Regions from separate parts of the Thermaerobacter litoralis genome, predicted to be linked through region 1. Evidence: riboswitches for the same ligand, from Rfam matches in the RefSeq annotation. Region 1 holds a riboswitch; each other region holds the start of a gene.

Region 1 (9,474 bases):
GGTGCCCCAGGTGGTCGCCCAGCACGCGGGGTGGATCCAGCGGGCCCGGCGCCGCCTGGAGGAAGAGGCGCGCCGGGCCGGCGGCAGCGGCAACGCCCCACCGGAGCCGGCGCCCGGTCTACCGGCCGCCCCGCCGAGCCCGCCGGCCTGGGTATGGTTGCGGGCCCTGGGCGAGGTGTGGCTCGTGGGGGGCGCGCCCGGCCCGGAGCCGGCCGTGCCGTCCCGCCGGCCCCCGGCGGCCGGGCCGGCCGCGGGCGGGCCGGTGACGCCCTCCTCACCGCCCGCGGCGCCGGCGCCCCCCGCCGGGGCGGGGACCCCCGGGTTCTGGCCGGCCGGCCCGGCCGCCGCGGCCCTCCCCCAAGAGGTACCGGTGGCGGGCCGGATCACGCTGCCCGCCGGTGCCCTGGAACGGGGACCGGCCGCCTGGGCCCCGCCCCTGCGGGCCTGGCTGGCGCGGCGGGCCCGGGCCACCCTGCTGCCCTGGCTTGAGGCCCTGGCCCGGGAGCGGGGCTTCCGGCTGGCCGGTGCGTCCGTCGGGTGTCCCAAGACCCGGTGGGGAAGCTGCTCGGCGACCCGTCACATCCGGCTCAGCCTGAAGCTCCTGTTCCTGCCGCCGGAGCTGGTCGAGCACGTGCTGATCCACGAGCTGTGCCACACGGTCCACCTGCACCACGGGCCGGCCTTCTGGGGGCTGGTGGCCCGCCACGATCCTCGGGCGGCGGAGAACCGCCGCCACCTGCGGGCGGCGTGGAGCTACGTGCCGGCCTGGTTGCGGCCCGCCCGGTCCATCGGGCCCTCGGTGGCCGACGGCGAGGTGCCCCTCCCCTAGCAGCCCGTGTAGTAATGCCATTGGCTCCCAAAGCCGCTCGTCTTTGAAAACGTCAGACGCCTTAGGACATTCCGTCCAGCTGGCGTACTGGTTGCACTTCCTGACTGGCGAGCGCCTGGATTTCCGTCATACGCTGCCGTACATCATTAGGTAGCGGCACGTACATCAGGGAAATGCCCGGGGCCAGCCTGCCGCGAAGGTGCTTCTCCATGATCCCAAAAAACTCTTCACTTGTCAGAACGAGGATGCGTATGGGAGCGTCGATAAGCGTGAGGTAGTATAGCTCGGCTACCGCTGCGTTTATCTTGCCCGCTGGCTTCTTCCCTCCGGAGGTCTTGCCCGAAGCGGACTTGATCGATGCCACTACTCTGCCGTCGTCGGAGACCGCGTCGAATTCGTGGGTGCCACCGGCGACGAGCTTTAGTACCCGGGACTTGAATGGCACCCCAAATTGCTGGGCGAGGTGCTGACGTACGACATCTTCCACGACCCGCTTGAGGTAAAGGGTGTTGGCCATCGGGACGACCACCTTTTTGGAGTTGACCCGCTTTGGAGTTGACCCGGTTTCGTGGACAGGTTGAGGCTTACGCGACAACCCCTTCCTGTGAATGAGTCTTTCGCTCCTGCTGCCAACGGTCCTCGTACTCGTCGGGCGAGAGGGAACCAAGGGCCGAGGGACGCCGCTACCGGTTGTAGAACCCTTCGACGTACTCGAAGATCGCCATGCGGCAGTTGATCCCGTGTGGGCCAGGCTTGGCGGTCGAGGAGCTCCCGTTGCAGGGGCGCGTCGAAACTCTCCGCCATCGCGTTGTCCAGCGCATCGCCCACAGGACCCATTGATCCGGCGATGCCCAGGGCCTCCAAGCGACGGGTGAACGCTAACGAGGTGTCCTATGCCCCATGGTCGGCGTGGTGGATCAGGGCGGGCCCTGGCCGGCGACGCCGCACCGCCATGGTAACGGCGTCCACCAGCAACTCCGCGACGGGCCGGTCCCCCCATGGCCCAGCCACCACGGCACGGGAGAAGGCATCGATGCTACGTGAGGTCTGCCACCCATATCCGGTTGGGGGCATCGGGCACAAACTCCCGATGCAGCCGGTCGGGGGTCGACCGGGCGGCGGGGATCCCGGCGGGTGATCCCCCGGGTCCGGCGCCGGTGCACGCCACAGAGCCCCATGGCCCGCATTAGCCGGGCGACCCGCTTCCGACCCCAGCGGACCCCATGCGTCCACCGCAGCTCTCAATGGGTGCGGGGCGCACCATCCGTGCCCCGGCGGAACTCGGGAGGGTCCGGCGGCTTGGTGGCCGGCATGGGGATCACCCTTTCCGGGGCTTACGCCCCAAGTGCCGGGGTGTCCACGAAACCGGGGCAAGTCCAGTGCGAGTCACCTCCGGGATGTGGACTGGCTACCAATCCCTTGGCTCGCCAACCGCCTTTCCCTTCTGGGACCCACACTCTTCAGCCCAGAGCCAGGAGGTCGTTGACCTCCCCGCCCGGGCATGCTAGCATCACTCTCAACAGCCACAACAGAGCGCGTCTGCTCTCTTATCCAGAGTGGCGGAGGGACTGGCCCGATGAAGCCCGGCAACCGCCGGCCGCGCCGCAGCGGCCGGTAAGGTGCCAACTCCTGCAGGATCCGGCCGGATCCTGAGAGATGAGAGGGCGCCGGAACTCCTTTCGGCCCTTCCCTCTCGGGAGGGGTAATTTCGTATCCGGAACCCCTTCGGGGAGCGGGCGCGGGAGGGAGGGGGACGCGGTGATCCCCTGTCGCGGCCGTGTGGACATCGGGCCGCTGCAGCTGGAGCTGGGCGGCCACCTGCCCCGGGTCGAACTGGCCTTCGAGACCTGGGGGCGCTGGGATCCCCGGCGGCAGAACGCCGTCCTCATCTGCCACGCCCTGACCGGCGACGCCCACGTCGCCGCCCACGACCCCGCCGACCGCCCGGGCTGGTGGGAGGAGGCGGTGGGCCCGGGCAAGCCCATCGACACCCGCCGCTGGTTCGTCCTGTGCAGTAACGTCCTGGGGGGCTGCTACGGGTCGACCGGGCCTTCCAGCCCCATGGCGCCGGGGGCCGGTCCCTGGGGCGGGCGCTTCCCCACCATCACCGTCCGCGACATGGTCCACGCCCAGCGCCGCCTGCTGGACGCCCTGGGCATCCAGCGGCTCGCCCTGGTGGTGGGCGGCTCGCTGGGCGGCATGCAAGCCCTGGAGTGGGCCTTCACCTATCCCGACCGGGTCGACGCGGTGGCGGTGCTGGCCGCTCCGCCCGCCGCCTCGCCCCATGCCATCGCCTGGAACGAGGTCCAGCGCCAGGCCATCTTCGCCGATCCGGCCTGGCAGGGCGGGGATTACCCCAGCGAGCAGCCGCCGCGCCGGGGACTGGCGCTGGCCCGCATGCTGGCGATGACCACCTACCGCGGTCGCGAGGAGTGGGCCCTGCGCTTCGGCCGGGCCGAGGTGCCGCCGGGGACCGATCCGGTGGCCGAGCGGCTGGGCGGTTACGCCACCGCCGCCCGTTCCGGCGCTGAAGCCTTCCGGTTCCAGATCGAGAGCTACTTGCACTACCAGGGGGAGAAGCTGGTGCGCCGCTTCGATCCGGCCACGTACGTGACCTTGACCCGGGCCATGGACCTGCACGACGTGGGCCGGGACCGCGGGGGCCTGGAGGCCGCGGCCGGCCGGGTGCAGAGCCGGGTCTACGTCCTCGGCATCACCTCGGACCTGCTCTACCCGGTGGACGAGCAGCGGCCCCTGGTGCGGGCCCTGCGCCGGGCGGGCAAGGACGTCGCCTGGCACGTCTGGCGGGCCCCCTGGGGCCACGACAGCTTCCTGGTCGACGCGGCGGGTGTGGCCCGGCGGGTCATGACCTGGCTGGAGGAACCGGCCGCCTCGCCGGCGGCCCCGCCCGGCGCGGTGGCCGCCGTGGGGGAGGGGCGCCCGTGAGGGGTCCCGTGGTGGCGCTGCTGGGTTTGGGCACCGTGGGCAGCGCCGTGGCGCAGCGGCTGCTGGATCCACCCCCCTGGCTGGTCGAGCGGCTGGGCGGCGTGCCGCGGCTCAAGGGGGCGCTGGTGCGCCACCCGGATAAACCGCGGGCCGCCGCCGTCGACCCCGCCCTGCTGACCACCGACCCGGAGCGGCTCTTGGCCGATCCGGAGGTCGACGTGGTGATCGAGCTGATCGGAGGGGTCGAGCCCGCCCGCCGCTACGTGCTCCAGGCCCTGGAGGCCGGGCGTCACGTCATCACGGCCAACAAGGCCCTGCTGGCTGAGTCCCTGGCCCCCCTGGTGGCCGTCGCCCGCCGGTCGGGGGTGGAACTGGCCTTCGAGGGGGCCGTGGCCGGGGGCGTGCCCATCATCCGGCCGCTGCTGCGGTGCCTGGCCGCCAACCGGGTGCGGCGCCTGCGGGCGGTGCTGAACGGCACCTGCAACTTCGTGCTCACCCTGGTCGAGCAGGGCGCCAGCCTGGACGAGGCGGTGCGGGCGGCCCAGGCCGCGGGCTACGCGGAGGCCGATCCCAGCGACGATCTCTCCGGCCGCGACGCCGCCCGCAAGCTGGCCATCCTGGCGATGCTGGTCACCGGCGAGCCGGTGGACTGGACGAGCGTCGAGCGGCGGGGTCTGGACGACCCGGCCTTCCGCCGGATCCTGGAGGCGGCGCCCGCCGCCGGCCCCGGCCAGGAGGCCCGCTGGCGGCTGGTGGCCACGGCGGAGTGGACCGGGCCCGCGCCCCGGCTGACGGTGCAGCCGGAGCTCTTGCCACCCCACGATCCGCTGCTGCAGGCGGCCGGGGTGGAGAATATGATCCTCATCGAGGCGGATCCGGTGGGCGCCGTGCGCTTCGCCGGGCCGGGGGCCGGCGGCGAGGCCACGGCCAGCGCCGTGCTGGCCGACCTGATCGCCATCTGGCGCGGCGACCGGCTGCCCCTGCCCGCCCTGGACGGCCGGCCCCGGGCGGCAAGCCGGGTGCCGGGCGGCGCCTTCGACAGGGAATGGCAGGATCCGGCCGCGGCGGCGGTTAAACTCAGATTGAGGGAAGGTTGAGCGGGCCGCCGGGCGCGCCCTGGGGCGGGTCCGGCGGGTCCTCCAGGGGGGAGCGGCATGGGCCCCAGGCATCTCGCCCAGTGCTACCGGTGCCGGCGCACCTTTGAGGCGGACCGGCGGGGTGCCCGCTATTGCCCGGATTGTGAGCGGGAGCAGCGGCGCCGGTTCCGCGTGCTGCCCGGGGGCCGGGATCCCCGGGCCCGGGGGGTGGTGCGGCCCGGCGGGATCCGGTCCGGATCTCCGGGAACCCGGTGGCGGGGCACGGCGCTGCGCCGTCGTGCCGGCTCGCGGCCCTGGCGCTCCCACTGGGCCTGGCGGCGGTGGCACCAGCCTTTGCGCCTGGTGGCCGTGGTGGCGATGGCCGCCGCCGCCCGGGTCGCCTGGGACCTGACCGACGCCGGACCGTGGCCGGTGGAGTGGCTGGTCTACCTCGTCGGCGCCGCCTGGATCTGGAACCGGCGGGACGAGGCGGCCTGACCGCGGCCCCGCCCGGGCGGCGGTCAGGCCTCTGGTGCAGGTTGCTTCGCGGGATCGCACAAGGAACGCGGCGGCGGGTCTCCGCCGCCGTCGTCGTTGGGACGCGGTGTGCCGGACTCGTACCAGGCTGGTACCGGACGTGGACCGGACGTGGACCCGACGGGACGGGTTTCGCCCCGACCCGGCTGGACGCCGGCCCGGGCTCAAGCCTCGACGGCCTCCCGCGGCCGCGGGCGGCCGCTAGCCTCCTCGGGCCTCGGATGGCCGCAGGCCTCTTCGGCCCTCGGGCGGCCGCGGGTGACCTTCAACGGCCGTCGGGCCGGCTAGGGCCCGCCGTCGGGCCGGCGAGGGCCGTCGCCGGCCTCCCCGGCCGGTTCCACCACCACCTCGAGCCCGGCCTCCCGCAACCGCTCGGCCAGCTGGCGGCGGGTGCCCTCCAGCCGGACGCGCCGGGGGCGCAGGGCCTTGAGCAGCCCAACCGCCAGGTCCTCCTTCTCCAGCGGCACCCGGGGATCCAGGTGGCCCTCCAGGAACTCCCGGTACAGGGGCGGACCGCCCGGCTCGCGGATCACCAGAGTGGACCCCTGCCCTTCGACCCAGAGTTCCGCCGGGCCTTCGGCCGGTGGCCGCAGGGTGCCCAGGAACTGCTTCAGCGCCCGCTCCAGCCAGAGCTGCTGCAGGCCCGTCCGCGCCAGCTCCGCCACCAGGCTGCGGAGGAACCGCTCGCCGCGGAAGCGCAACCAGCCCAGGATGCTCAGCCGCCCGTGCTGGATCAGTTCCGGCAGGAGCAGGGCCGCGGTGCCGCGGGCCAGGGGCGGCTGGGTCAGCAGGGGGAGGCTCTGCTTCCAGACCGCCAGGCGGTCGTCGGGGTCGACTGCGGCGTAGCGGGAGTCCAGGTGGTCCAACAGCATCTCCGGCAGAACGACCTGGTGGACGAAGTGGGACGCGGCCTGCGCCGCCGGCTGGGGCACGAACTCGGTGAGGAAGACCCAGCGCTGGCGCGACCGGAACACGGTGTAGACCAGCCGCTGTTCGTCCAGCACCCGCTGGAACTCCGACGGGTGGGTTTCCACGGAGATGGCCAGCTGTCCCTGCCCGCCCATGGGGCCAACCTCCCGATGGTCCCGGCCACCGGGGCCGGCGGCCCACCCGGCCTGCGGCCCGGTGGCTCCGGTTATCCCTTAGTCTATGCGGGCGACGTGCGTCGCTCCTGCCGGCCGGCTGCCATGGCGGCCCACATCGTCAGCCGCCGCGGGCCGTGGCTGACATCCAACCCGCCCGCCGTTCTCGAGCGCTTCCCCACCGCCCGCCCTAGTCCCGCCGCCCCGCGGGGAACCGGGCCGCCGCTGGCAGGATCTACCGTCAGCAAGGGCGCCGGAGCCGGGAGGAACCGGCGGGCCCGGTGGCCAACAGCCTGAAGGATATCCCCGCGGATGGGCCGTTCCGCATGGTGAGGAGGTGCCATTGGGGTTGGCGGGAGGGCATGACCGGCCGCCGGCCGGCGGGCCGCAGGGGAGGGGCGGCGCGCGGCGGCGGCTGCAGGCGGGGCCCGGTGCGGCACCCCGGAGGCGGGGCCGGCGCCGGGCCGGGTTCGTCCTGTGGTTGGTGTGGACGCTGGTGCTGGGCACCGTGACGGCCGTCCTGCCCGGCATGGCCGGGCCCGGCGGCGCACCCGGCGGCTTGCCCCGGGCCGAGGCGGCCGAGGGCGCTCCTGAGCGTCCCCCCGCGGCCGACGCCCGGGCCGCGATCCTCATCGACGCCGCCACGGGCCAGGTCCTGTTCGAGCACAATGCCGACGAGAGCATGCCCATGGCCAGCACCACCAAGATCATGACCGCCCTGCTGGCCATCGAGCGGGGGGACCTGCACCAGGTCATCGCCACCAGCGAGCGCGCCTTCGGCGTGGAGGGATCCAGCCTCTACCTGGCCCTGGGCGAGCAGCGCACCCTGGAGGAGCTGCTCTACGGGCTGATGCTCCAGTCGGGCAACGACGCCGCCGTGGCCATCGCCGAGGGCGTCGCCGGCTCGGTCGAGACCTTCGTCGACTGGATGAACCAGCGGGCCCGGGACCTGGGACTCGAGCACACGCACTTCGCCGATCCCCACGGCCTGGCCAGCCGTGACCACTACACCTCGGCGCGGGACCTGGCCACCCTGGCCCGCGTGGCCATGGCCAACCCCACCTTCCGGCGCATCGTGGGGACGCGGGAGTACCGGATGCCCTGGCCGGAGAAGCAGTCCGAGCGGGTCCTCTACAACCACAACCGCTTCCTCTGGCGTTACGAGGGGGCCACCGGCGTCAAGAACGGGTACACCAGCGCCGCCCGCGGCGCCCTGGTCGCCTCGGCCCGCCAGGACGGCGTGGAGCTCATCGGCGTGCTGCTGGGCGCCCACCCCACCGGCATGTACCGGGACATGGCGGCCCTGATGGACTGGGGCTTCGCCCGCTTCCGTCCCCTGGAGCTGGTGCGGGCCGGGGAGGCCGTGGGTCGCGTCCCCGTCGAGGGCGGCCAGGAGGCGGCCGTCGGGGCGGTCGCGGCCTACGGCGCCCGCTGGCTGGTTCCTCGGGACGAACCGGCCCCCGCGGTGCACAAGGACGTGGAGCTGGAGGCCGGCCTGCGGGCACCCCTGGCCAAAGGCGCGCGGGTGGGCACGCTGGTCGTCCGGGTCGGCGACCAGGTGGTGGACCGCATCCCGCTGCTGAGCGACCGGGGCGTCGAACCGCTGACCTTGTGGCAGGCGACGACCCGGGAGCTGGGGCGGCGGCAGCCGGTGGGCTACGCCGCCGCGCTGGGGGTGCTGGTGGTCCTGTGGGGCACGGTGCGCTGGCGCCGGTACGTGCTGGCCCGGCGCCGCTGGCGGCGCCGGGTGGCCGCCTTCAACCCCGTCTGGTACGCCTTCCGGGCCCGTGACCCGGGGGCGGACTGAAGGGGTCCCGGGCGCGGCCCCTGGGGCTTGCAGGTTCGTCCAGCCGTGGCAGGGATGGGGGGTATCGGCCCCGGCGGGCTTCCCACACTACGAATGGCCCGTCTTTCGCGGCCGAATACCGAACCTGAGGTGGTGCCTCGATGGCCAGACGACGCGGCGCCGGCGACCTGCTGGTTCCCGGCGCGCAGCCGGGGCTGGACCGCTTGAAGATGGAGGTCGCCCAGGAGATCGGCCTGGTGCCGCCGGGGATGACCTCGCCCGCGGCATATGATGCGGCCCTCGACCGGCAGAAGTGGGAGGTGGCCGAGGAGCTCGGCCTGGCCCACCAGATCCGCGAGCGGGGCTGGGGCGAGATGACGACCCGGGATTGCGGCGCCATCGGCGGCCGCCTGGGCGGCCGCTTGGGCGGTCAGATGGTCCGGCGCATGATCGCCCTGGCCGAGCAACAACTGGCGGGGAACGGACCCACGGCCGGTCCAACCTGGTAGTCGGCACCCCAGTCGGTAGACGGTACAATCGAGGAAAGACGGGGTCGGGCGGCGACCCGGGCAACCGGGTGGCCGCCTTTTTGCGCGTGGCGCCGCGGGGAGCGGTCCCTCGCCGGGCCGGCGCGCCGTGGGGCACGAGGGCGCGTGACACGACGGCGCTGGGCGGGACGGCGGTTCGTCAGGGCAACGACGGCTCGTAACGGCGGCTCGGAATCGAAACGACGGCCTCTGGAACGGATCGGAGGACGGGCGATGGATGGCATGCCTTCGGTCGGATTGGACGGCACCCCCTCGGGCGAGGGTGGGAACCCCGGCGTGGTCCCGGGGACGGGCGGGGCGGAACCCCTCGGCGGGGGCGGAGGGGCGCAGCTCAAGGCGGCGCTGGTGGCCGAGGCGCGGCGGCTGGGCTTCGTCGCCGTGGGGGTGGCCGCGGCCACACCCCAGCTGGATCTGGCCGCCCTGCTGCGTCGACGGCAGGCCTTGGGCATGGCCACCCCTTGGGAAGACCCCGATCCCGTCCGGCGCACGGACCCGGAGAGCCTCCTCCCCGGCGCCCGCTCGGTCGTCGCCGTGGCCATGGCCTACGATCCCCCGGGCCGGGGGCCCCGGGGCGGCGCTGCGGCGGGGGGCGATGCCGGCGGGCTGCGCGGTTACGTGGCCGCGGCCGGCCGCACCCGCTCCTACCAGCACGTGATGGGCCGGCGGTTGG
Region 2 (9,474 bases), on a different contig from region 1:
TCAACCCTGGCCCTGCCGGTCCGTGCGGACGGCTCGCCCGGTTCCCGCCGGGCGGCCCCGGCGGCCCCTTGGGGCGGCTCGCCCGGTTCCGGCCGCCCGGCCCCGCCGATCCCTGTGGGCGGCGCGCCCGGGTCCCACCGGCCGGCCTCGCCGGTCCCTGCGGCCGGCCCGCCCGGCACCCGCCGCCCCACCCCGGCGGCCCCGGGCCGATCGCCGGGCTCCCCGCCCCCATGGGGAACATCCCGGGGCCCGGGTGGCGTAAGGGCGGCCCCTGCCAGCACCGTCTTCGCGGCGCGGGCCACCGCCTCCCAGACCTGGCGGTGGTGCTCCACGTTGCGCGGCCGGTTCGTCCGGATCTCGACGATGGCCGGCATCCCCCCCGCCAGGGCCTCCTCCACCGCGGCAGCGAAGTCCGGCCAGGTCTCCACCCGGCGGTAGGCGAAGCCGTACAGGGCGGCGGCATGGCGGAAGTCCAGGCCGTGGGGCGTCCCCCAGAGGGGCTCGAACTCCGCCGGGTCCAGGCGGGCCTGGGGCAGGAAGGAGAAGATCCCCCCGCCGTCGTTGTTCACCACCACCGCCAGCAGGGGCAGGTGATACCGCGCCGCCGCCCACAACCCGTTCAGGTCGTGGTAGAAGGACAGGTCGCCGATCAGCAGGACCACCGGCCCTTCCCCGCTGGCAGCCACCCCGGCGGCCGTGGACACCACGCCGTCGATGCCGGCGGCGCCCCGGTTGGCCAGGATGCGGACCCGGCGCGGGGTCGCGGGGTAGAAGGTGTCCACGTCCCGGACCGGCATGCTGTTGCCGGCGAACAGCACCGCCCCCTCCGGCAGGCGGCGGGCCAGCTCGTCCACCACCCGCGGCTCGGCGGGTTCGTCCCAGCGCGCCAGCTGGCGGGCGATGGCGTCCCGGGCCGCAGCGTTGAGGCGCTGCCACAGGGCCAGCCAGGACCGGGACGAACCAGCCACCCCAGCTCCAGCACCCACCGCCTCCTCGGCCCGCCGGGCCAGCTGGGCCGTGGCCCGGACCGGGTCGGCCCGCACCACCTGGACGGCGACGTGGCCGGGGTCGGGCCAGCCGCCCTCGTCGACGATCACCTGGACGGCATCCCGGTGGCGCTCCAGGAACTGGGCCAGGGGCTTGGACACCGGCGCCCCGCCCAGCCGGAGGACCACGTCGGGCTCCAGGGCCGCGGCGACGTCCGGATCCCGCAAGAAGGCGTCGTAGGCGTCGATGAGGGGCGAGCCGGGAACCGGCGCGGCCGCGGGCGGGCGGCCCGTGGCGCCGCCCGCGGGTGCGCCAGCGACCGGTGCATCTGCATCGGCCGCCTCGGCCGCCGGGGTCCCGGCGACCGGCAGCGTCCCAGCCGGCCTGACCGCGACCGCGGTGCCGCCCGCCGGCGTGGTGCCGGCCGGCGGCGTGGCGCGGCCCTGTCCGCCGGTCGCGGGCCCCATGGCCTCAGCGGCCGGATGCCCGCCCCGCAGGCCCGACAGGGGGTCGGCCAGCACGGGCAGGCCGAGGCGCGCCGCCAGCCGCAGCACCGACGCGGCCAGGGGCGGCTCCTCCCGGGCGCTGGCAGGCGCCCCGCCGCCGCCACCGAGCCCCGCTCCCGGCTCCAGCGGCAGCACCGGTGACATGGGGCCGCAGACGATGAGCCCCCGCCGCGCCCCGGCCAGAAGGGCAAAGAGCTCGTCGGCCTGGCCCTCCGTCAGGGCCGCGGGGGCCAGGCGCGGCTCGACGGCGGCCCGCGGAGCCGGGACGGCACCGCCCGGCGGCGCGGCCGCCGGCCCCCTCCGGGCCGGTTCGTCCCCCTCTGCGGCCGGCACCAGGGGCTCCCGGAAGGGCACGTTCAGGTGCACGGGACCCGCGGGGGCGGCCAGCGCCTCGGCCACCGCCCGGGTAGCCAGCCGGGCGACGTAGGCCTGGACGGCCGGGTCGTCCTCGGGCAGGGGCAGGTCCGCGAACCACTTGGCGTGCCGGCCGTAGAGGTGGGTCTGGTCGACGGTCTGGGAGGCACCCAACTCCCGCAGCTCGTGGGGCCGGTCGGCCGACAGGACCACCAGCGGCACCCGGCCGTAGCGCGCCTCGATGACCGCCGGGTAGAAGTTGGCGGGCGCCGTGCCCGACGTGGCGACGACGGCGGCCGGCCGGCCCGTGGCGCGCCCGAGGCCCAGGGCGAAGAAGCCGGCCGAGCGCTCGTCCAGCTGCACCCAAAGCCGCACCCCCGGATGGCGCGCCGCGGCCAGGGCCAGCGGCGTCGACCGCGACCCCGGGCAGACGACCACGTGCTCGACGCCCGCTCGGACCAGGCCGTCCAGGAGGGCCAGGGCCCAGGCCAGGTTCGTCCGTCCCCGGTCGGGCGCCGCGGCGCCGCCGGCCCCGCCCAGGCTGCCACCCCCGGCGGGGCTGCCCTGCCCGGCAAGGTCACCGGCCCCGGCGCGGGCCGTGATCCCGGAACGGCCCGTGGCCGTCGCCGCCGGCCCTGGGCCTTCCGGGGCGCGCGCCTGAGGAGCAGGGCCGGATGCGCCCCCTGCACCGGCCGCGACCGTTCCCGCCCAAGGCTCAGTCACCCCGCTCCACCTCCCCGGCGCCGGCTTCCACCCCCAGGGCCGCCGCCAGCGGCTGGAGCTTCAGGCGCGTCTCCTGCCACTCCCGCTCGGGATCGGATCCCGCCACCACGCCGCAGCCGGCGAACAGCCAGGCCTCCGTCCCTCGCACCAGCCCGGAGCGGATGGCGACGGCCATCTCCCCCTCGCCCCGGTGGTCGAACCAGCCCAGCGGCCCGGCGTACCAGCCCCGGCTGCCGCCCTCCCACCGGCGGATGAACGCCAGGGCCACCTCCCGCGGCCAGCCGCCCAGGGCCGGCGTCGGATGGAGCCGGCCCACCAGTTGGGGGATCGTGACGCCATCCACCTGGCCGGCGATGGGCGTGTAAAGGTGCTGGACGTTGGCCAGGGTGAGCACCCGGGGCTCGTCCGGCACCTCCAGCCGCCGGCACACCGGCGCCAGGGTCTCCCGCAGCATGCGGACGACCAGGGCGTGTTCTTCCCGTTCCTTGGGGCTCTCCAGCAGGGCCCGGGCCAGGGCCCGGTCGGCTTGGGGTGTATCGCCCCGCCCGGTGGAACCGGCCACCGCCGCCGTCTCCAGCCGGCCGCCCCGCAGCCGGACCAGCCGTTCCGGCGTGGCGCCCAGGAACACGGCCCGGTCCCGCGCCACGGCAAAGACGAAGCACTCCGGATAGCGGGCCTTCAGCCGGCGCAGGGCCGTGCCCGGGTCGAAGGCCGCGCCGGCCACCAGGTGCAGCCGCCGGGCCAGGACGACCTTCTCCAGCTCGCCAGCGGCGATGGCCTCCAGGGCCGCCCGGACCATGGCCTCCCAGGCCTCCCGCCCGGGCGTGGCCTCGGCCCGCACCGGCCCTGGGGCCTGCCGCCCCGCCGTTCCCGGCGGCAGGCTCCCCTGCGGGGCGGCCGCGCCCGCGCCCGGGGAATCGCCGGACGCCGCCGGCCCCAGCGGTGACGGGCCGGGGCCGGCCGGCGTCCACCCCCCTTGCCGGCGCCCCACCGCGGCGGCCACGGCCAGCAAGGAGAGCCAGCGCCGGCCCCGCTCCCCGGCGGCCGTGGTGGCCGCGGGCGGCACCGTGAGCCGGATGCCGCCGGGGAAGGCCCAGGCCGGGCCCCCCTCTCCCGCCGCCTGGGGGCCCGCGCCGTCGGGCACCACCACCCGGTTGAAGGTCAGCCAGGTGGCGCCGCCGATCCGGGTCACCAGCAATTCCGGCAAGACGAAGCGGGCGGCAGGGAAGCCGGTCCAGAGGGGATCGACCGGGGCGCCGGGGTCGAAGCGGAACCCGCCGACCAGCACCGGTCCCGTGCCCCAAACGCCGTGGGGGGCGTCCACCAGGGCCCCCTCGCAGAGGGCCTGCCAGGCTTCGGCCAGCCCGGCGGCCGCAGCGCGCAGGACAGCGCCGGCGACGGGGGCGAACCCGGCCACCGGGTCGCGGCCGGCGGAGGGACCGGCACCCGGGCCGCCGGGCGGGTCCCCGTCCGGGCCCCGGCCGTGGCCCCCCGCGGGCCCATGGCTTCCCGCGGCTGCAGCAGCGAGGCCGGCTCCACCCCCGGGCGCTCCGGTCTCCAGGATGCCGGCGGCCCCCAGGGCCACCAGGTCCATCGCCTCCCCCGGCGCCGACCACAGGGCCCTTTCCCGGGTGAGGACGGCCGCCCCTTCAAAGAGGGCGACGGGATCCAGGTCCTCGGCGGCGACCGTGAAGCTGACCACCGACGGGCGGCGCCCGCGCCGGGCGTGGTCCCGGGCGCGGGCATGCAACCGGTCAAGATCGCGGCTGACGGGTCCCGCAAGGGACGCCAGCTGGGGTGCTTCCCTGGCCAATGGTGTCATCCCTCTGATCGTTCGGATCCGAGCCGAATCCAAGGCTGAAAGGCAAAGGGTGGCGCCGCCGGCGAACTCTGGGTGAACGTTCATTCACCGGCGACCCCAACCACGTTGGTTCGTGACGCGGGGGGAAATCCCTGCCGGAACCCTTGCCCATCGAGCGACCCTTTCCGGGGCCGGTTTCCCGGCCGCCTTCCCGGCCGGGAACGGGCCCCGCAGCGCGGCGCGGGACGCCGCCTGGCGGCGTCAACGAAAAGCCCCTCCGCCATCGGCCCCACCGCGACCGGCTGGGAATCCGCCCGCCTCAGAAGCCGGTGGCCGCCCGCACCCACCACCAGGCATAGCCGGCCACCAGGGAGGCCCCGGCCGCCTTGTACAGCCCCAGGGCGAGCCGGCCCAGCCGGTACAGGTCCTGGTGCCGGTACGGCCGGGCGAGGAAGGCGGGCGCCTGGCGCAGGCACCGGGCGGCGGGGATCAAGGTGATGAGCACCAGGGCGGGGAGCCGGCCGGCCGCCACACCCACCACGATCAGCACCACGGTGGCGGCCACCCAGCCGAAGTAGAGGCGCAGGGCCCGGGTCTCCCCCAGGCGCGCGGCCACCGTCATCTTGCCGGTGGCCCGGTCCTCCTCGATGTCGTGGATCGACTCGGCGTAGAGGATCAGCGCCACCAGGGAGACCAGGGGCAGGGAGGCGATGAGGGCCTCCACCGAGAGGCCGCGGGCCTGGACGTAGTAGGACCCCAGCACCAGCACGGCCCCCATGTTCAGGCCGACCATGAGCTCGCCCAGGCCGCGGTACCCGTAGCGGATGGGCGGCGCCGTGTAGAAGAGGCCGCTGGCGATGCCCAGGAGGCCGAAGGCCAGGGCCGGCCAGCCCGTGCGGGCGGCCAGGTACCCGCCCACCAGGGCGCCGAAGCCGAAGGTGGTCCAGGCGCCGCGGCGCAGGCTGTCGGGGCTGAGCCACCCCGCCTGGATCACGCCGCTGCCGCCGGTGAAGGGCGCGTCGCCCTCGTACATGATGTAGTCGAAGTAGTCGTTGGCCATGTCGGTGCCGGCGTGGATCGCCAGGCTGCCCAGCAGGGTCAGCAGGGCCAGCCAGGGGTCGAAGTGGCCCTCCCCGCCCGCCACCAGGATGCCCACCAGGACCGGAATGATGGTGACGGGCTTGAGGTGCGGGCGGCTGGCCTGGTACCAGGCCTTCAAGAGAAGGCGCCAGGAGCGGGACCGCTCTCCCGGCACCGGCATCCCCTGGGGCGCCGGCCCCGCGGCCGGGGCCGGGCTCGTCCCGGCCGGGCTCGCAGCCTCCCCCGCAGGCGCCTGGGCCGGGCTGCGTTCGTCCGTAGGATGCACCCGTCCATTCCCCCGTCTCGGCGCGGGCCTTGGCGCGGGGCTGTGATCCCCACCGCCGGCCCTCGTTCCAAACCACGACCACGCCCTCTATTGTAACGAAGGAAATCGCATCTGACCTGTTGCCCCCTTGGCGGAACCCGGCTATACTGTGCGTAATCTCCATTGACAACGCACCCGGCCGGCCTGCCGGCCAACCCCTCTCTTATCCAGAGCGGTCGAGGGACGGGCCCGATGACGCCGCGGCAACCGGCGACTCCGTCGTGCGGTGCCAACTCCCGCGGCTCCGAGAGGAGCCGAGAGATGAGAGAAGGGGGAACGGGGAACCCAGTCGACGACCAAGCCCCTTCCTCCTTCGGAAGGGGCTTTTCCTTTGCCGCTCGGGGACCTCGCGCGACCGCGGTGGACCCGGTCCCGCGAGGGACCTGGCCACGGGAGGTGAGGATCGGGGTGACGGAACCCATGCCACGGCACGCCGGAACGGCCGCCGGCCTGCCCGCGACGGACGAACCGGCTCCCCTGGCGGCGGTCGCCTTCCGCCCGCTGGGGGCCTTCCTGCCCTGCGCCGCCCTGGCCGACGGCGACCCCGGCTGGACGCTGGCTCTCGAGGCCGGCCTCCTCGGCCCCGCCCGGCCAGGCGGGGCGAGCGGGTCCGCCGGGCGAGCAGCCCCGGACGAACCGGCCGCCCTGGAGGCCGCGGCGGCGGAGCAGCTGGCCCCCTGGCCCCTCACCGCGCCGGGGCGGGTGGAGGCCGTCCACCTGGCCGCCCTCCGGGCCGGCGCCCGCCTGATCCGGACCCACACCCGCTGGGCCAGCCCGGCCTGGCTTCCCCGGACGCCGGCGGCCCGGATCGAAGCGATCAACCTGCAGGCGGCCAAGCTGGCCCGCTCGGCCCGGGAACTGGCCGGCCAGCCGTGCCTGGTGGCGGGGTTCCTCGGCCCCGGGCCCACCCGGCGCTCCCCGGCGGCGGGCGGAGAGGCGGCCGAGCCGGGCGCGCTGCAGGAAGCGTACCGGTGCCAGGTGGCCGGCCTGCTGGCGGGGGGCGTCGACCTGTTCTGGATCGAGGCCGCCGATCCCCGGGAGGCGGTGGCGGCCCTGGTCGCCGTCCGGGAGGCGTCCCGGCTGCCGGCCGGGGTCCTCTGGCACGCGGACGGCGCCGGGCCGGAGGCGGCCCCCGACCGGGTGCGGGAGGGGCTCCGGATCCTGGCCGCCGCGGGCTGGCCCGACGCCCTGGGGGTGGTGGCGCCCGCCGGGCCGGAGACGGCCGTGCCCTGGCTGGCAGCCCTGCGCCGGGCCGGGTGGAGCGGTCCCCTGTGGGTCGCCCTGGGGACGGCCGGCGGTCCCATCGGGCCCGCCGCGCCGGGCGATCCGGGGGCCCCAGGCCACCTGCATCCTGTTGATGGCCCAGGGGATGGTGCGGAGGGCGCCCTTCATGGCGCCGCCGGTGGGTGGGACGGCCTGTTCCTCCTGGGCGTCGGCTGGGTGGGCGGCGCGGGCGCCTTCACGGGGGACGAACTGGCCCATCTAGGGGCCCGCCTGGGAGCTCGCCTGGGGGCCGGCCTGGGAACCCGCCTGGAAGCCCGCGGCGGGGCCCCCCAGGGGATCGGCCCGGATGGGCGGCCCTGGCCCGGCGCGGAGCCCGCCGGATCCTCCCCCACGGCCGAAGCCCTTCCAGGGGCGGTGCGGCTCGAGGTCCGCGGCGGCCTTGGGCCGCAAGGCAACGGCACCGTCGCCGGCCCCGCCCGGCCCGAACCGCCGGCCGCCTCCCCCGGCGGCAGCCCGGCCCCCTTGCGGGAGAAGCTGGGCCGCCGGTTCGTCATCAGCGTCGAGCTGGACCCGCCCCGCGGGCCGGTGGCCACCAAGTTCCTGGCCGACGCCCGGACGGTGGCCGCCGCCGGGGCCGACGCCGTCAACGTGGGGGACAGCCCCATGGCCCGGCCGCGCATGGCGGCCCTGGCCGGCGCCCTCCTGGTCCGCAGCGCCGGCGTCGACGCCATCATGCACTGCACCACCCGGGACCGGAACCTCATGGCCCTGCAGGCGGACCTGCTGGCCGCCCACGCCCTGGGCGTGCGCAACGTGCTGGCCCTGACGGGCGACCACCCGCGCCTGGGGACCAGCCGGGCCTCGGCGGTGTACGACGTCGACTCCATCGGCCTTTTGGAGATCCTGGCCGCCCTGCGCCGGGGCGAAGACCCCCAGGGCAACGCCCTGGGGGCGCCGGCCGAGTTCACCGTCGCCTGCGCCCTGAGCCCCTGTGCCGAGGACCTGGACCGGGAGCTGGACCGCTTTCGCCGCAAGCTGGCGGTGGGCGTGGTCGACTTCGTCATGACCCAGCCCCTCTACGAGGTGGAGCCCCTGGAGCGGGTCCTCGACCGGCTGGGCGGTTGCCCGGTCCCCCTGGTGATGGGCGTCATGCCCCTGCACAGCGGCCGCCACGCCCACTACCTGCACCACCAGGTGCCGGGGATCACCATCCCCGCCCCCATCCGCGAGGCCCTCGACCGGGCCGGGGACCGGGGTCTGGAGGTCGGCCTGGAGCTGGCCGAGGCGGTGGTGGAGGCGGCCCGGCCCTACATCGCCGGGATCTATGTGGTCGTCTCCTATGGGAAAACGGAACCGGTGGCCGAGTTCGTCCGCCGCTTGCGGGCCCGGTTCGACCCGGTCTCGCCGGCGTCCCCGCCGCAACCGGCGGGCCCCTCGGCGGCGACCGCCCCCAGGGAGGAGGTGCGTCCCCATGCCGGTTGAACCCGGCCCCGCGGGGCCCCTGCACCCGGCCACCCAGGTGGTCCACGCCGGCGTGCGCCGCGACCCCCGCACCGGATCCGTCGCCGTCCCCATCTACCAGACCGCCACCTACGAGCACCCCGGGCCCGGCCAGACCACCGGCTGGGATTACAGCCGGCTCCACAACCCCACCCGGGAGGCGCTGGAGGCGGCGCTGGCCTCTTTGGAGGACGGCTTCGCCGCCCTGGCCTTCGCCTCGGGCATGGCCGCCCTGACGGCGGTCCTCCACCTGTTCCGGCCCGGCGACCACCTGGTCGTCACGGAAGACCTGTACGGCCACACCTGGCGGGTCCTGGAGGAGCTGTTCCGCCACCTGGGCATCGCCTACACCCTGGCGGACACCACCGACGCGGCCGCCGTGACAGCGGCGGTGACGCCGGCGACCCGGGCCGTCCTGGTGGAAAGCCCGACCAACCCCCTGATGCGGGTGGCCGACCTGGACGGGCTGGCCGCCCTCTGCCGGGCGCGCCGCCTTTGGCTCGTGGTCGACTCCACCCTGTTCACGCCCCTGTTCCAGCGGCCCCTGGCCCGGGGCGCCGATGTGGTGGTCCACAGCGCCAGCAAGTACCTGGCGGGGCACAACGACCTGGTGGCCGGGATCGCGGTGGCGGCCAGCCCGGCCCTGGCGGACGAACTGGCCTCCATCCGCACGGTGACCGGCGGCGTCCTCGGGCCCCACGACGCCTGGCTGGCCTTGCGGGGGCTCAAGACCCTGGCCCTGCGCATGGCCCGGGCCCAGGCCAACGCCCTGACCCTGGCCCACTGGCTGGCGGCCCATCCCGCCGTGGCGGCCGTGTACTACCCGGGGCTGCCCTCCAGCCCCTTCTTCGACCGCTGCCGCCGGCAGGCGGGCGGCTTCGGGGCCATGCTGAGCTTCCGCCTGCGGGATCCCGGGCAGGTGGACCGGGTGCTGGAGCGGCTGGGGCTCGTGCTCTTCGCCGAGAGCTTCGGCG
Region 3 (9,474 bases), on a different contig from region 1:
ACGGGCCCCGGGACGGCGGGCGCCCCGGGCGGCGCAGCGGCCCGGGCGGCGGAAGCCCCGGCAGGGACGGTGGAAGCCCCGGCAGGGACGGAGGGCGCCCCGGCAGGGACGGCGGGAGCGGCGGCTCCGGCCGCCGCTCGGGACCGCAGGGCAACCCCCAGGGGGCGGCCGTTCCCGGACGAACCGGCACCCTCCCGGGCGGGCCGGCCGGGCTCGCCCGCGCCGGCGACGGCGGCCTTCGCGCCGGCGGCCCCCGCGCCATGGGCGGCGGCCCCGCCGGCGAACGCGGACCCGGCCGCCCCGGCCGCCGGGATGTAGCCGCGTTCTTCCAGCAGGGCGAGGACCCGGCGGGCGCTCTCGGCCACGGTCTCCCGGGCGGTGTCGCAGGTCAGGTCGGGGGCCGCGGGCTCCTCGTAGGGGGCGTCGATCCCGGTGAAATCGCGGATTTCACCGGCCAGGGCCTTGCGGTAGAGGCCCTTGGGGTCCCGCTCCACCAGGACCTCCAGCGGCGCCTGCAGGAACACCTCCAGGTAGTCGCCGATGGTGCGGCGAGCCTGTTCGCGGCTGTGGCGATAGGGGGCGATGACGGCCACCAGGACGATCACGCCGTGGCGGGTCAGGGTGGCCGCCACCCAGGCGGCCCGCTCCACCTGACGTTCCCGGTCGGCGGGGGTGAAGCCCAGGTCACGGCAGAGGGTCTGGCGCAGGACGTCGCCGTCCAGCACCTCCACCGGGAGGCCCCGGGCCCGCAGGCGGGCCGCCACCTCCCGGGCCAGCGTCGACTTTCCGGCCCCTGGAAGGCCGGTAAACCATACGGTGACCCCGCGGTGGGGCAAGGTCGGACACCACCTTTCGGCGATCGATGCCGGTTCCTCAGAGGGCCAGTTCCAGGCTGCGGACGGCGGCCCCGCCGGGCCCCAGATCGAGGACCAGCCGCCGGCCGCCGGCCTCGATGGCCAGGCGGTAGCGGCCGGGGCCGGCCGCCGTCAGCCGCAGGGCCTCCAGGGGCAGGCCCTCCAGGCCCTGGCAGGCCCCGTTGACCTGGGCCAGCTGTTCTTCCAGCCGGCGGCCCGGCGGGGTGCGCCGGTAGACCTCCCCCAGGGCCTGTTCCTCCCGAGGGCCATAGCGGGCGGCGATGCGGCCGCTGGCCAGCACCAGGTGCAGAAGCTCGCCCAGGGCGGGCAAGAGGTCGTCGGGGACGGTCCCCTCCGCCGCCGCCTCCGCCAGGCGGCCGTAGTGCTGGCGAACGGGCTCCCTTTGGGCCTGGGCGGCGACGGCGGACGCTTCCTCCTGGATGATGGCGGCGGTCTCGGGCTGCAGGCGCACCGGCACGGGAATCCCTCCTTGGGCGTTGGGCGGGGATGGGGCGGGGGTGGGGCCTTGGGGCCGGCGGGTCAGGAGCCCTCCGGCCCTTCGCCCTCCAGGTGGCCGTCCAGGTCGTGGCCCAGGATCGCCTCCACCTCGTGCTCGAACCCGCCCGTCTCGATGGGGCAGTGCATGCCGCACTCCTTGGGGGCGTCCTTCTCCCACCACCAGCGGCCGCTGCGGGGGTCGGCGCCCGGTTCCACCGGCCGGGTGCAGGGGGCGCAGCCGATGCTGGTGTAGCCCCGGTCGTAGAGGGCGTGGTAGGGGACGTCGTTCTGGCGGATGTAATCCCACACGTCCTCGTCGCTCCAGTCGGCCAGGGGGTTCAGCTTGACCAGGCCGCCGTGATCGTGGTCGATCTCCACCTTGCGGATGTTGGCCCGGGTCGCCCACTGGGCGCGGCGCAGGCCCGTCACCCAGGCGTCGAGCCCGTCCAACACCCCCTGCAGGGGCAGCACCTTGCGCAGGTGGCAACAGAGCAGGCGCAGGTTCACGTCGCGGTAGAACAGGTTGATCCCGTGGCGGCGGACCATCCGGCCGATCAGCACGGGATCCGGCATCACCACCTCCACGGCGATGCCGTAGTGCTCCCGCACCCGGTCGATCAGCTCGTAGGTCTCCTGGGGCAGCCGGCCGGTGTCCACGGTGACGACCCGGACCTGGGGGTCGATTCGCCACGCCATGTCGATCAGCACGCTGGCCTCAGCCTGAAAGCTGGAGATCAGGGCCAGGCGCCGGTTGCCGAAGCGCTCGAAGGCCCACTCCAAGAGGTCCTCCGGCTCCTTGTCCTCGAAGTGGACGGCCCACTGGCCGGCCTCGTAGTCGTCCATCACGTCCCGGCGGGTCGGCGGGGTGATGCCTGCGGGTTGCAACCAGGCCACCTCCTCTTGTCAAGCGCCCCTGTGCAAGCGCCCCCGTGTCCTTGCAGGGCGAGGGCGCTTCCCCCGTCCTTGCGGCGTGCTTCCCGTGTTCTTGCAAGCGCGCTTGCCCCGTCCTTGCGGCGCGCTTCCCCCGTCCTTGCAAGGGCGCTTCCCCCGTCCTTGCCGAGGGCTCTCCTCCGTCAGCAGAGCGCTTCAGTCGCCGGCCCCGGCGGCGGCCTGGGGCGGGGTTCCCCCCGGCCGCCCCTCCATCACGGCCAGCAGCTCGTCGTCGCCATGGCGGTGGAAGAAGGCCTGGGGCGACTCGCCCGGGCGGCGCCGGGTCAGGTAGAACCCGACCAGCCGCTCCACGTAGCCGGCCAGCTCGCCGGCCGGCACCCGGCGGGCCACCGGCCGGCCGATGGCCGCCTCCGGGCCGAGCCCGCCCCGCAGCAGGATGTCGTAGGCCGGGATCTTCTCGCCCCGTTCGTCCCGGGCCGTGGTCCCCTGGATGCCGATGTCGCCCACCCAGTGCTGGCCGCAGGCGTGGGGGCAACCGTCCAGGTGGATGTGCAGGTCCTCGACCGCCCGGCCGAAGCGGGCTTCCAGCCGCTCCACCAGCCGCACCAGCTGGGGCTTGGTGTCACCCACGGCGTAGTTGCAGTGGGGGTTGCCGGTGCAGGCGATGCTGTGGCCCCGGACCGGGTTGACGTCCAGGGCAAAGCCCAGATCGGCCATGGCCGCCACCACCCGGTCCACGTCGGCGGCCGCCACCCCGGTGATGATCAGGTTCTGCTCCCGGGTAAACCGCACGTCTTCACCGTGGGCTTCGACCAGGTCGGCGACGGCGACCATCTGCTCACCGCTGATGAGCCCCGGGAAGACGGGGAAGCCGATGTAGTACCGCCCCTCCTGCTTCTGGGGATGGATCCCCAGGTGTCCCGTGCGACCGGCGGGCCGGGGTACCTCGGCCAGCGACGGCAGCGGGCGGCCCAGCCGCTCCTCGATGCGGCGGCGGATGGCCTCGGGGCCGTGGTCCTCCACCATGAACTTGAAGCGGGCCTTGGCCCGGTTGGCCCGGTAGGTCAGGTCGAAGCGCCATACGTCCAGCAGCGCCTGGAGGAAGGCGGTCAGGTCCTCGGCCGGGACGAACACGCCCAGGGGGTCGGCCAGCCGCGGGTAGGTGGACAGGCCGCCCCCCACCAGCACGGCGAAGCCCGGCCGGCCGTCGACCACGGTGCCCACCAGGCCCACGTCGTGGATCTCCGGCGCGTTGCACTGGTGGGGGCAGGCCGACAGGGTCCACTTGTGCTTGCGCGGCAGGTCGCTGTACTCGCGGTTGTGGTAGAAGAAGTCCGCCAGCGCCCGCACGTAGGGCCGGGTGTCGAAGAGCTCGCCGGCGTCGATCCCCGCCACCGGGCAGCCGGTGATGTTACGCAGGATGTCGCCGCACGCCCCCGCGGTGGTCAGCCCGTGCTGCCGCAGGAGGTCGAAGATGGCCGGTACGTCCTTGAGCTCGATCCAGTGGATCTGGATGTTCTGGCGGGTCGAGATCTCACCGCTGTTGCGGCCGAAGCGCTGGGAGATCTGGCCGATCACCCTTAGCTGCTGCGGGGTGACGATGCCCCCCGGGATCTTGACCCGCATCATGAAGGTGCCGACCTTGGGCTTGTCGTGGTAGAGCCCCCACCACTGCAGGCGGAGGATGTCGTCCTCCGGCACGTCCTCGTAGTGGGTGGCCGCGAGCCGCGGCAGCTCGTCCAGCAGGTCGAAGGGCAGCTTCTCGTGCTTGACCCGCTCGACGTAGTTGCGCCGGCGGACCTCCTCCCAGGTCAGGGGCCGCCGCTCCCGCCGCGCCCTGCCCGGCCGGTGGCCCGCGGCGGCCGCCGGCGATGCCGGGTCCGGCGAGGGCTCGGTACGGGCCGGGCCGCCGGGCGGGACGGGGCCGGCGGGATGACCGGGACGGGTCGGGTCGGACGGCCGGTTGGAACCGTTCATGGCGGTCACCTCCTGGCGATCTCGGCCGGGGAGCCCAGCGGTGCCGGTTGCTGGTCCCGCGGGGCCCAGGGCGGGTCCTCGGGCGGTGCCGGTTCGTCCGCCCAGGCGGCCACCGGACCGATCACCCACACCGCCGGCGCCTCCACGGCGACCTGGCCGGCGGCCACGGCGCCCAGGGTCGCCCGGACCACCCGCTGCTGGGGCCAGCCGGCCCACTCCACGAAGGCGCAGGGCTCGCCGGGCGGCCGCCCGGCCTCGATCAGGGCCTGGGCGGTCGCCTGGCGGTTCGCCACGCCCATCAACACCACCAGGGTGTCGGCCGCCGCGAGCCGCGCCCAATCCTGGGACGAACCGGCCTGGCAGTGGCCGCTGGCCACGGTGAAGGACGACGCCACCCCGCGCAGGGTCAGGGGGATCCCCGCCAGGGCCGGGGCGGCCACCGCCGAGGTCACGCCGGGCACCACCTGGACGGGGATGCCGCGGCGGCGGAGGGCGGCCAGTTCCTCCCCACCCCGGCCAAAGACCATGGGATCGCCGCCCTTGAGCCGCACCACCACCCGGTGGCGCCGGGCCCGGTCGGCCAGCAGCTCGATGATGGCGTCCTGGCTGCAGGGCGGCGCCGCCTCGCCCGACCCCGCGTGCCGGGGCGCCTTGCCGACGGGGATGCGCTCGGCGCCGGGCCTCACCCGGGCCAGGATGGCCGGCGACACCAGCCGGTCGTAGAGGACGCAGTCGGCCTCGGCCAGCAGCCGGGCGGCCCGCAGGGTGAGGAGCTCGGGGTCACCGGGGCCGGCGCCCACCAGGTAGACGGTGCCGGGGCCGTCCCGGTGCGGCCGGCCGCTCGCCGGCGCCTGCGGCGGATCAGCCGGGGCCGCAGGCGGGGCCGCGGCCGGCGGGGCGGGTTGGATGTGGTTCGCCGCCGCCGCGTCCAGCAGGTCTTCCAGGAGCCGCCGGGCCCCCGGCTCGTCGCCGTGGCGGATCCGCTCGAGCCCCTCAGAGTCCACCATGCGGTACCAGAGGGCCCGGCGCTGCTCTGGATCGGGGATGCGGGCGGTCACCGCCGGGCGCATCGAGCCCAGCAGGGCGACCCAGGCGGCGTACTCGGGCCCCAGCTCCCGGGCCAGCCGGTCCCGCAGCCGGGCGGCCAGCGCCGGGCTCTTGCCGCCCGTGCCGATGGCCACCACCAGGTCCCCCTGGCGGTGGACGGCGGGCAGGATGAAGCTGCAGTGGGGCGGGTCGTCGACGGCGTTGAGCCACAGGTGACGGCGGTCGGCTTCGTCGCGGATCTGCCGGTTGAGGCTGGGATCCTCGGTGGCCGCGATCACCAGCATGAAGCCGTCCAGGTCGCCGGGCCGGTAGTCCCGCCGAATCCAGCGGATCCGGCCCTCGGCCGCCCAGCGGGCCAGGGCCTCGGTGCCGTCTGCGGCGATCAGCGTCACCCGAGCCCCGGCGGCCAGCAGCCCCCGCACCTTGGCCTCCGCTTCGCCGCCTCCGCCCAGCACGACGCACGGCCGGTCCCGCAGGTCGAGCATGACGGGGTAGTAGGGAATGGAACCGGGCGTGATGCCATCCCGTTCCGGAGCCAGCGCATCGGTATGCATCGGTGTTCCTCCCGCCCGCGTCGCTCTCCATCCCGATCCCGGGGGGCCATGGGCTGCGACCGGTGCGCTCTATTCCTTAAAAATACGAGTGAGTTAATTAACTTAGTCTCCATTGAAGGGCGCCGGGCGGCTCGTGTCAAGGTCCTGCAAATTCGGCCATGGCCCGGCAGGAGTTCCCGTCCGGGTCCCGAATAGCAGTTCCCAACGCCCGGGCCGGATCCCGTGGGGGCTCCCACAACCCGGCGCCCGGGCGCCATACAGCCCGACAGCAGCACCCTATCGAGAGTGGCCGAGGGACGGGCCCGATGACGCCACGGCAACCGGCCGCCGGACGGCAGCGGCACGGTGCCAATTCCCGCGGGAGGCGGCTCCCGGGAGATAGGGAAAGGCGAGCCACCCTCTCCCCCTCCCGGAGGGGGTTTTTCATTTCGTGCCGGCCCCTTGGACCCACCGTGGACGCCGGCAGAGGAGGCGAGGATGGATGGCGCTGGCGACGAACCTGGGCTTTCCCCGCATCGGCGCGGGGCGGGAGCTGAAGCAGGCCCTGGAGGCCTACTGGGACGGCCAGATCCCGGCCGGCGAGCTGCTCCGCACGGCGGCCGCCCTGCGCCGCCGCCACTGGGAGCTGCAGCGGCAGGCGGGGATCGACGTGGTGCCGGCCGGGGACTTCTCCCTCTACGACCACGTGCTGGATACCGCCTGCATGGTGGGCGCCGTCCCCGCCCGTTACGGGTGGGATCCGGCGGGCGGCGGCGAGGTCCCGCTGGACGTCTACTTCGCCATGGCCCGGGGGACGCCCGGCCAGGGCGTACCGGCTCTGGAGATGACCAAGTGGTTCGACACCAACTACCACTACATCGTGCCGGAGCTGGCGCCGGACCAGACCTTCCGCCTGGCCTCCCGCAAGGTGGTGGAGGAGTTCCGCGAGGCCCGGGCCCTGGGCTTGGCGGCCCGCCCGGTGCTTCTGGGGCCGGTGAGCTTCCTGCTGCTGGCCAAGGTGCGGGAGGCGGCGGGCGTCCCCTCCGGCGCCCGGCTTGCCCTGCTGGACGGCCTCCTGCCCGTTTACGGGCAGGTGCTGCGGGAGCTCCAGGCCGCCGGGGCCACCTGGGTCCAGCTGGATGAGCCCTTCCTGGCCCTCGACCTGGACGAACCGGCCCGGGCCGCCTTCCGGCGGGCCTACGCCGCGCTGGCCCAGGCGGCCCCCGGCCTGAAGCTGTTCCTGGCCACCTACTTCGAGGGGCTGCGGGACAACCTGGAGCTGGCCCTGAGCCTGCCCGTGCAGGCCCTGCACCTGGACCTGGTGCGGGATCCCGGCCAGCTGGAGCAGGTGCTCGCGGCCGGCGTGCCGCCGACCCTGCACCTCTCCCTGGGAGTGGTCGACGGCCGCAACGTCTGGCGGGCCGACCTGGAGGCGGCCCTGGAGGTCTTGGAGCGGGCCCGGCAGGCGCTGGGGCCCGAGCGGATCTTCGTCGCCCCCTCCTGCTCCCTGCTGCACGTGCCCATCGACCTGGAGCTGGAGACGGCGTTCGACCCGGAGATCAAGGGCTGGCTGGCCTTCGCGAAGCAGAAGCTGGAAGAGGTGGCCGTCCTCACCCGCGCCCTGAACGAAGGCCGGGCGGCGGTTGCCGGCGCCCTGGCCGCCAGCCGGGCGGCGGTGGCGGCCCGCCTTGGCTCGCCGCGGCGGACCCGGCCCGAGGTGCAGGCGCGGCTGGCCCGGCTCGGTCCCGGCGATGCCCGCCGGCGGTCGCCGGCCCCCGAGCGGCGCCAGCGCCAGCGGCAGCGCCTCGGGTTGCCGGTTCTTCCCACCACCACCATCGGGTCGTTCCCCCAGACGCCGGAGCTGCGGCGGCTGCGGGCCCGCTGGCGCCGGGGCGAGATCGACGACGCCACCTACGAGGCGGGCCTGCGGGACGAGATCCGGCGGGTGATCCGGCTGCAGGAGGAGCTGGGGCTAGACGTGCTGGTCCACGGCGAGCCCGAGCGCAACGACATGGTGGAGTACTTCGCCGAGCAGCTGGAGGGCTTCGCCTTCACCCGCCACGGCTGGGTCCAGAGCTACGGCAGCCGCTGCGTCAAGCCGCCCATCCTCTACGGCGACGTGGCCCGGCCCGGCCCCATGACGGTGAAGTGGATCACCTACGCCCAGTCCCTGACGGACCGGCCGGTCAAGGGCATGTTGACGGGGCCCGTCACCATCCTGCAGTGGTCCTTCGTCCGCGACGACCAGCCGCGGGAGGTGACCTGCCGCCAGATCGCCCTGGCCATCCGCGACGAGGTCCAGGACCTGGAGGCGGCGGGGATCCGGGTCATCCAGATCGACGAACCGGCCTTCCGCGAGGCCATGCCCCTGCGCCGGGCGGATCAGCCGGCCTACCTGGCCTGGGCCACCGAGTGCTTCCGCCTGGCCACCGGCGGCGTGGGGGACGAGACCCAGATCCAGACCCACATGTGCTACGCGGAGTTCAACGACATCCTGGACGCCATCGCCGCCCTGGACGCCGACGTGATCCTGATCGAGGCCTCCCGGTCGGGGATGGAGCTGCTGGACGCCTTCGTGGAGCACCGCTACCCCAGCGACATCGGCCCCGGCGTGTACGACATCCACTCGCCCCGGGTGCCGCCGGTGGAGGAGATCAAGGTTCTGCTGCGCAAGGCGGCGGCGGTCCTGGATCCCGGCCAGCTGTGGGTGAACCCCGACTGCGGCCTCAAGACCCGCCGCTATCAGGAGGTGGAACCGGCCCTGCGGCACATGGTCCAGGCGGCCCGGGAGCTGCGGGAGGAGGGGCTGGCGGCCGCGGCGGCCGGCAGCCGGTGACGGCGGCCCCTTGAGCGGGCCGGGCTGTCCCGGTCGGGTTCGTCCGGCGTCCTGGCTTGACAACGATCGACAACGGGCCGGCGACGTTAGCGGTCCAACGGCAAGGCCTTCCCGGTGGGGGAAGGCCTTTTTGTGCAATGGAGTCAACAGGCGCTGGCCAAATGGGTGAACCCTGTCGAATGATTTCAGGTGATTTAGATGGGTTACAGTTTCACGGCGGGCTCGTTCGTGACCATTCTTTTTTGTCCGTGCCCATACCATAAAAAGGTCAAGCCCAACGAATTCCCTAATTACTAAACGTCCATTCAGTCGGTCTGGGGGAGGGGGAGCATGCAGCGCAAGGCACAGGCCCGCCGCTGGCGACGGCCGGTGGCCTGGGTGGCCGGCGTGGCCCTGGTGGTGGCGGTCGCGGGCGTCGGGCTGGAGGGGTGGCGATCGACGGCGCTGGCGGCCGGTCCGCGCCTGCCCGGGTCGGACAAGGTCCTGGAGACGACCCAGGGGCTTCTGGCCACCGGCGGTAACACCGCCCGGGATGCCGCGGGCGAGGCCACGGCGACGGTGACCGCAGCGGCCGGGACCCTGTCCGGGGCGGCGGAGACCGTGACCGGGACGGTGAGTGGCGCGGCCGGTGCGGTGACGGCGACGGCCGGTCCGGTCCTGGACCAGGCGGCGCAGGGGGCGGACCAGGCCGGCGAGACGGCGGAGCAGCTGGGCAGCGCCCTGACCGGCGGCTCGGCCGGCGACGCGGTCGCGGGGACGCTGACCCAGGTCGGGCAGGCCGCCGGTGAGGCGGCCGGGACCCTGGCCGGGGAGGAGGCCGGATCCCTGGTCCAGGGCG

The links. A riboswitch is a leader RNA that binds a small molecule or an ion and turns the genes downstream of it on or off. The one in region 1 is predicted to bind S-adenosylmethionine.
Region 2: linked by a shared signal. The riboswitch ahead of ACYQ02_RS06915 (methylenetetrahydrofolate reductase) and the one ahead of metX (homoserine O-acetyltransferase MetX) in region 1 are both predicted to bind S-adenosylmethionine.
Region 3: linked by a shared signal. The riboswitch ahead of metE (5-methyltetrahydropteroyltriglutamate--homocysteine S-methyltransferase) and the one ahead of metX (homoserine O-acetyltransferase MetX) in region 1 are both predicted to bind S-adenosylmethionine.

The regions. Positions count from the first base shown of each region.
Region 1 is NZ_BAAIES010000005.1:172,328-181,801, reverse strand. Features, by position in the region: gene ACYQ02_RS04270 (M48 metallopeptidase family protein) at 1-829, shown strand, start outside; gene ACYQ02_RS04265 (hypothetical protein) at 891-1,346, opposite strand; gene ACYQ02_RS04260 (helix-turn-helix domain-containing protein) at 1,747-2,067, opposite strand; SAM riboswitch class I at 2,374-2,492, shown strand; gene metX (homoserine O-acetyltransferase MetX) at 2,588-3,775, shown strand; gene ACYQ02_RS04250 (homoserine dehydrogenase) at 3,772-4,872, shown strand; gene ACYQ02_RS04245 (hypothetical protein) at 4,930-5,349, shown strand; gene ACYQ02_RS04240 (hypothetical protein) at 5,673-6,452, opposite strand; gene ACYQ02_RS04235 (D-alanyl-D-alanine carboxypeptidase family protein) at 6,820-8,277, shown strand; gene ACYQ02_RS04230 (alpha/beta-type small acid-soluble spore protein) at 8,418-8,765, shown strand; gene queG (tRNA epoxyqueuosine(34) reductase QueG) at 9,018-9,474, shown strand, end outside.
Region 2 is NZ_BAAIES010000008.1:400,156-409,629, forward strand. Features, by position in the region: gene menD (2-succinyl-5-enolpyruvyl-6-hydroxy-3-cyclohexene-1-carboxylic-acid synthase) at 1-2,570, opposite strand, end outside; gene ACYQ02_RS06905 (isochorismate synthase) at 2,563-4,392, opposite strand; gene menA (1,4-dihydroxy-2-naphthoate octaprenyltransferase) at 4,691-5,737, opposite strand; SAM riboswitch class I at 5,937-6,044, shown strand; gene ACYQ02_RS06915 (methylenetetrahydrofolate reductase) at 6,185-8,482, shown strand; gene ACYQ02_RS06920 (trans-sulfuration enzyme family protein) at 8,472-9,474, shown strand, end outside.
Region 3 is NZ_BAAIES010000008.1:411,925-421,398, reverse strand. Features, by position in the region: gene cysC (adenylyl-sulfate kinase) at 1-836, opposite strand, end outside; gene ACYQ02_RS06955 (hypothetical protein) at 874-1,332, opposite strand; gene ACYQ02_RS06950 (phosphoadenylyl-sulfate reductase) at 1,395-2,237, opposite strand; gene ACYQ02_RS06945 (nitrite/sulfite reductase) at 2,439-4,220, opposite strand; gene cysG (siroheme synthase CysG) at 4,226-5,821, opposite strand; SAM riboswitch class I at 6,095-6,206, shown strand; gene metE (5-methyltetrahydropteroyltriglutamate--homocysteine S-methyltransferase) at 6,303-8,636, shown strand; gene ACYQ02_RS06930 (carboxypeptidase-like regulatory domain-containing protein) at 8,967-9,474, shown strand, end outside.